Regions from separate parts of the Kocuria oceani genome, predicted to be linked through region 1. Evidence: riboswitches for the same ligand, from Rfam matches in the RefSeq annotation. Region 1 holds a riboswitch; the other holds the start of a gene.
What was found. Region 1 has a riboswitch for glycine ahead of gcvP (aminomethyl-transferring glycine dehydrogenase). Riboswitches for the same ligand answer to the same signal wherever they lie in the genome.
Positions count from the first base shown of each region.

Region 2: another riboswitch for glycine. It lies ahead of PU704_RS16230 (L-serine ammonia-lyase); the one in region 1 lies ahead of gcvP (aminomethyl-transferring glycine dehydrogenase).

Region 1 covers NZ_JARAMH010000020.1:5,756-9,152, forward strand. The annotation lists gene PU704_RS16705 (GNAT family N-acetyltransferase) at 1-198, shown strand, start outside; gene rplJ (50S ribosomal protein L10) at 506-1,030, shown strand; gene rplL (50S ribosomal protein L7/L12) at 1,127-1,510, shown strand; glycine riboswitch at 1,631-1,738, shown strand; gene gcvP (aminomethyl-transferring glycine dehydrogenase) at 1,902-3,397, shown strand, end outside.
Region 2 covers NZ_JARAMH010000017.1:82,391-85,787, forward strand. The annotation lists gene PU704_RS16220 (mandelate racemase/muconate lactonizing enzyme family protein) at 1-320, shown strand, start outside; gene PU704_RS16225 (hypothetical protein) at 234-596, opposite strand; gene PU704_RS16230 (L-serine ammonia-lyase) at 763-2,193, opposite strand; glycine riboswitch at 2,659-2,758, opposite strand; gene PU704_RS16235 (M24 family metallopeptidase) at 2,898-3,397, opposite strand, start outside.

The sequences.
Region 1 (3,397 bases):
GAGCACCGCCGCCGGTGGCTCGCCACCCGTCTCAAGCTCGCGAACCTGCAGCAGCTCGAACGGCTGGCCCCGGCCGTGCGCACCGTGTACTCGTGGTCCCACAGCGGCGACGACCGGATGAGCCGGGTCAACCACCGCCTCGGCTTCCGGGTCGCCGGGCGCAGCGGCGTGTGGTCCCGGGAGTTCCCGGCGGCCTGACCGCCCGGGGACGGAGCCGCTTCGCGCGGGCGGCGCCGATTTGGCGGCCCCGGGGCCCTCGGGTAGGGTGGGCTGTACCAAAGACCGCCGGTCGTGTTCTCCCTGCCTCGTGCGCTCCCGTTCAGGAGCGTGCGGAACGGGGAGCAGCCGTAAGAGTTCCGCCAGGAACGGCCAGCGCAGGTGAACCAGCACGGCGAGCACGCCCCGGACCAGGGGTGGGCCGCGGAGCCCCGGGCATCTGCGCGGGGCTTTTTCTGTGCCCGGGCCCTTCCGGCAGCGGCCGGCATCGAAGACCGGAAGGAGTACCATGGCGAACCCGGAAAAGGCAGCCGCGGTCGCCGAGTTGAAGGAACTGTTCTCCAACTCGGACGCCGCTGTCCTGACTGAGTACCGCGGCCTCACCGTGGCCCAGCTCAAGGAGCTGCGCCGCTCGCTCGGTGAGAACGCCGAGTACGCCGTGGTGAAGAACACGCTGACCGCGATCGCGGCCAAGGAGATGGGCATCGACGCGTTCGACGGCCAGCTCGCCGGCCCGAGCGCGATCGCCTTCATCTCGGGGGACCCCGTCGAGGCCGCCAAGAGCCTGCGTGACTTCGCCAAGGCGAACCCGCAGCTCGTCGTCAAGGGCGGTTACCTCGAGGGCAAGGCCCTCAGCGAGGCGGAGATCAAGCAGCTCGCGGACCTCGAGTCCCGCGAGGTGCTGCTGGCCAAGGTGGCCGGTGCCGCCCAGGCGTCCCTGTCCCAGGCCGCGGCGCTGTTCCAGGCCCCGCTGTCCAAGACCGTCCGTACGGCCGAGGCGCTGCGCGCCAAGGTCGAGGAGCAGGGCGCCTGACCAGCACCCCGCCGCGAGGCACATTCTCACCACGGAACCAGACCGTCCCGCGCCGACGAACCCGGCCGGGGCACACCATCGAAAAGGAGCCACACCATGGCCAAGCTCACCACCGCTGAACTGATCGACGCGTTCAAGGAGCTCTCCCTCATCGAGCTCTCCGAGTTCGTCAAGGCCTTCGAGGAGACCTTCGACGTCACCGCCGCCGCCCCCGTGGCCGTCGCCGGTGCCGCCGCTCCGGCCGCCGCCGCCGAGGAGGCCGAGGAGCAGACCGAGTTCGACGTCGTGCTCGAGGCCGCCGGCGACAAGAAGATCCAGGTCATCAAGGAGGTCCGCGCGCTGACCTCCCTCGGCCTCAAGGAGGCCAAGGACCTCGTGGACTCGGCCCCCAAGGCCGTCCTCGAGGGCGCCAACAAGGAGGCCGCGGACAAGGCCAAGGAGGCCCTCGAGGGCGCTGGCGCCACCGTCACCCTCAAGTAGGACCCTCCCGGAGGCGCCACGGCGCACCCGATCCCACGAGGCCCCGGACGCACGGCGTCCGGGGCCTCGTGCCGTGCCCGCCGGGGTGTGGGACACTGGAGGCACAACCACATCGGCCGCCCACCCGCAGCGGGAGAGTCCGCCGCCGTCCGCCCCCGGACGGCCGGCGGCGCCGAAGGAGCAAATCCTCCCCGGGAATCTCTCAGGCACCCGTACCGCTGCGAGCAGGCCACTCTGAAGAGGTCAACCGCCCCCGGCCACCGGCCCCGGGCGGGGACCACCGACGGTGCAAGCCGGCCCTGCGCGGAGCCGGTGAAAACTCTCAGGTCAGCGAACAGAGCGGGGAGGGTCGGACGGGCCCCACCGGGCCTCGAACCACGAGGAGCTGACCTTGTCCTTCCTTCCACGCCACCTCGGACCGGACGCGGCCGAGACCGGGATCATGCTCGAGACCGTCGGCGCGGCCGACCTCGACGAGCTCGTCGCCCGCGCGGTCCCCCGCAGCATCGCCGGCGACGAGCCCCTGCGGCTGCCGGAGCCCATGTCGGAGCACGAGGCGCTCACCGCCCTGCGCCGGATCGCGGCGAAGAACCGGGTGATGACCCAGATGATCGGCCAGGGCTACGCCGAGACCGTCACCCCGCCCGCGCTGCGCCGCAACATCCTCGAGAACCCCGCCTGGTACACCTCCTACACCCCGTACCAGCCGGAGATCTCCCAGGGCCGCCTCGAGGCCCTGCTGACCTTCCAGAACGCCGTCATGGACCTCACCGGCCTCGACCTGGCCAACGCCTCCCTGCTCGACGAGGCCACCGCCGTGGCCGAGGCCGTGCTCATGATGCGCCGCGCCAACCGCAGGTCCGGCAGCCGCCGCGTCGCCGTGGACTCCCGCACCCTGCCGCAGACCCTCGCCGTGCTGCGCGGGCGCTGCCGGGCCGTGGGCATCGACCTGGTCGTCGCCGACCTCGCCGAGGGCCTGCCCGAGGGCGAGTTCTTCGGCGTGGTCCTGACCCAGGTCGGCGTCGACGGGGACGTCGCCGACCTGGCGGAGCGCACGGAGCAGGCCCACGCGCAGGGCGCGCTGGTGGCCGTCGCCACCGACCTGCTGGCCCTCACCCTCCTGCGCTCCCCGGGGGAGCAGGGCGCGGACATCGCCGTCGGCTCCGCCCAGCGCTTCGGGGTGCCCCTGTTCTTCGGCGGGCCCCACGCCGCGTTCATGGCCTGCCGCAAGGGCCTGGAGCGCAATCTGCCCGGTCGCCTGGTGGGCGTCTCGGTGGACTCCTCCGGCCGGCCGGCCTACCGCCTGGCGCTGCAGACCCGCGAGCAGCACATCCGCCGCGAGAAGGCCACCTCCAACATCTGCACGGCCCAGGCGCTGCTGGCCATCGTCGCCGGCGCCTACGCCGCGTACCACGGCGCGGACGGGCTGCGCGCCATCGCCGAGCGCGTGCACGGGCTCGCCGCGCGGCTGGCCGAGGGGCTCTCCGCCGCCGGGGTGCCGGTGGTGCACGGCACGTTCTTCGACACCGTCCTGGCCGAGGTGCCCGGCCGCGCCGACGCGGTCGTCGCGGCCGCCGCCGAGCGCGGCGTCAACGTCCGCCGGGCCGACGCCGACCACGTGTCCGTCTCGGTGGGGGAGCCCCACGACGAGCGCGACGTGGACGCGGTGCTGGCCGCCTTCGGGGCCTCCGCCCCCGCGGACGGGACCGCCGGCTGGGACCTGCCGGCCGCGCTGCTGCGCACCGACTCCTACCTCGCCCACCCGGTGTTCACCCTGCACCGCTCCGAGACCGCGATGATGCGCTGGCTGCGCTCCCTCGCGGACAAGGACCTGGCCCTGGACCGGACCATGATCCCGCTGGGCTCCTGCACCATGAAGCTCAACGC
Region 2 (3,397 bases), on a different contig from region 1:
CCGTGGACATCGTCCAGCCGAACATCGTACGGGTGGGCGGCATCACTCCCTTCCGGCGGATCGTGGAGCTCGCCCGCACCCACAACGTGGGGATCGCCCCCCACCTGCTGCCGGAGCTCTCGGGGCAGCTGGCGCTGACCCTCGCGGAGCCGACCATGGTGGAGGTGGTCGAGGACGCGGGGTTCGCCGATCTCGGCGTCCTGGCCGGGCCGTCCCCGGTGCGCGTCACGGGGTCACGGCTGGAGCTCTTGGACCGCCCCGGACTCGGCCTGGCGCTGCGGCAGCAGGCGCTGCCCGCCCTGCAGGAGGCCGCGGTCTGACCCCGCCGGCCCCTGGTCACCGGGGGCGTCGGGGGTGCGCCGGGCCTGCTGCCGGGCCCGCAGCAGCGCGTCCGTCTGGCTCGCCCAGCCGAGCCGGTGCTGCTCGAAGCGGGGCACCAGACCGGCGATCGTGAGGACGACGCCGAGCACCACCGTGCCGACGAGCAGGTCGTACGGGGCCCGGCCCCCGAGGAGCGTGAGTCCCATGCCGGCCATCGCGGGGGCCGTCATCAGCACGCCGAGAGCGGCCACCACGTCCGCCAAGGTCATTCTCATCTGCAAACCTCCTCGGCACGAGGCTAGACCTTTGTCCAGTCCGGGGCACAGTGTGCCCCTTGATGACGTGCCGACCACGGACGACGTGCCCGCCCGGGCGGTTCGCGGCGGCCGGCGCGGCGGGGAGGCCGCGCGGGCGGTCCCTCCGCCGCGGGACGGGGGCGGGTCAGCACTCCACGACGTTGACGGCGAGTCCGCCCAGGGCGGTCTCCTTGTACTTGTGGCTCATGTCCTTGCCGGTCTCGCGCATCGTCACGATGACCTGGTCGAGACTGACCCGGTGCGTGCCGTCCCCCCACATGGCCATCTTGGCGGCGTTGATGGCCTTGGCCGCGGCGATCGCGTTGCGCTCGATGCACGGGATCTGCACCAGGCCGCCGATCGGGTCGCAGGTCAGCCCGAGGTTGTGCTCCATGGCGATCTCGGCGGCGTTCTCCACCTGGGCGGGCGTGCCGCCGAGGACCTCCGCCAGGCCGGCGGCGGCCATCGAGGAGGCGGACCCCACCTCGCCCTGGCAGCCGACCTCGGCCCCGGAGATCGAGGCCTGCTCCTTGTAGAGCACCCCGACCGCCCCGGCCGTGAGCAGGAACCGGACCACGAGGTCCTGCCGGGCGGCCTCGAGCGCCTCCGGGCCCTCGGCGGCGGCGGCCCGGGCCGCGGGGGAGTAGTGGGTGGCGTAGAACAGCACCGCCGGGATGATGCCGGCCGCCCCGTTGGTGGGGGCGGTGACCACCCGGCCGCCGGAGGCGTTCTCCTCGTTGACCGCCAGGGCCACGAGGTTCACCCACTCCGGCCAGAAGCCCGGGTCCCGGTCCGGGTCCTCGGTGCGCAGCCGCCGGTGCCACTCCGGGGCGCGGCGGGCGACGTCCAGCCCTCCGGGCAGCGGGCCCGTGCGCCGGAGGCTGGAGTCCTTGCACTCCTCCATCACGGCCCAGATGTGCAGCAGCTGCTCCCGGATCTCGTCCTCACGGCGCCACGTCCGCTCGTTGGCCAGCATCACCTCGCTGATCGGCCGGCCGGTGCCCGCGCAGTGGCCCAGCAGCTCCCGGGCGGTGCGGAAGGGGTGGGGCACCTGTGCGCTGGCGGCCTCCAGCTCGGCCGCGGCGGTGTCCTCCTCGCCCTCCCGGACGATGAACCCGCCGCCCACGGAGAACCAGGTCTCGCCGGCGAGCACGGTTCCGTCCGCGTCGAGCGCCTGGAAGCGCATGCCGTTGGTGTGCCGCTCCAGCACGGTCAGCGGGTGCTGCACCATGTCCGCGACGCCGTAGCGGAGGTCCCTGCGGTGCCCGAGGGCCGCGCACAGCCGCAGCCTCCCGGTGCCGGCGATGTCGGCCAGCCGCTCCTCCACCTCGTCGGGGCGGACCTGCTCCGGGTCGTAGCCCTCCAGACCCAGCAGGATCGCGGTGAACGTGCCGTGGCCGCGACCGGTGGCGGACAGCGACCCGTAGACGTCCACGCGCAGGTCGGCGGTGCGCTCCAGGAGGTCCTGGGCGACCAGGGTCCCGGCGAAGCGGCGGGCGGCGCGCATGGGCCCGACGGTGTGCGAGCTCGAGGGGCCGATGCCCACGGTGAACAGATCGAAGACGCTGATGGCCATGGTGGTGCTCCAGAACAGAGTGGCGGCCCCGGGACGGGGTGGACGGGATGACGGGAGGGCGTCGGCCGCTGCGCTGCGGCCCGGCTCCCCTGCTGGACGACGGCCGGCGGCGGCTGCCGCACCGGACCGGGTGTGACTCGCACGGGCCCACCGGCGGCGTCCGCGGCATGCGCTCGGGGGACGACGGCGGGTTCTCCGGGGAGGTCTCGCCGCGGACGGGTCGGCCTCCAACGGAGGCGGTGTCCCCGCGGACGCCTCCGGCGGCACGGGCGCGCCCCGGTGCGGTCGCGGCGGGCCGAGGTGGTCGTCATCGAGGAACTCCGGGCTTCTGCGCGGTGGGCTCGCGCGGTCTGCGGGTTCCTCCCCGATCTGTTGCACGGCCTGAGAGTTTCCGCCGCACCCGGAGGGGGTGCGGCTTGCTCCGTCGGCGAGCGCGGACCAGGCCACGCTACTTTCCAGAGGTGCCTCGGCGCGGCGGTGCTTGGGCCTGAGAGTTTCCCGGGGAGGAATTGCTCCTACGGCGCCCGATCGGTGTGGCCGAGCGGGTCTCTCCCGCCGCGCGTCGATGGCGGCAGTCGTGTGACTGTCAGCACAATCTAGTGGAGGTGGCCGCAGGAGGCAACGGCGCCTGCCCCTCGCGCACCGCGGCGCCGGTCATCGGCGTCTCCCGGGCCGCGGCCGGCCGGGCCACGGCCCGGCGCCGTTCAGCGCTCGAGCGTGGCGGGGCGGTCCCGGCCGCGCACCCGGACGACCGGCCAGCGGGGGTCCACCGACAGCGGCCGGGGCCCGCCGGCGCCCAGCAGCACGGTGTCCTCGATCTTCGCGCCGGGGGCGGAGGGGTTCCACGCGAAGGCCTGGTGCTCGTGCACCCGGTCCGGGACACCGGGGACCAGCCGCGGATCGCGGCCCGCGTAGCCGGCGGGGCCGCCCTGGTGGTGCCGGGTCCACTCCCCGGCGTCGAAGCCGTGGCGCGGATAGGCCCGCTGGAGGATCGGGAGCACGTCCGCGAGCGGCAGCCCGGGGCGCAGGGCGTCCAGGACGTCGGCCTCGACCTCCGCGATCCCCGCCTCCGCGTCGGCCTCCTGCGCGGTGGCGGGACCGAAGCGGACCCAGCGGGTCACGTTGGCGATCAGCCCGCCGCGGCGGGCGCAGACCACGGCCATCGCCCGCCGCCCCAGCGGGGCCGCGGTCGGCAGGGGGTGGC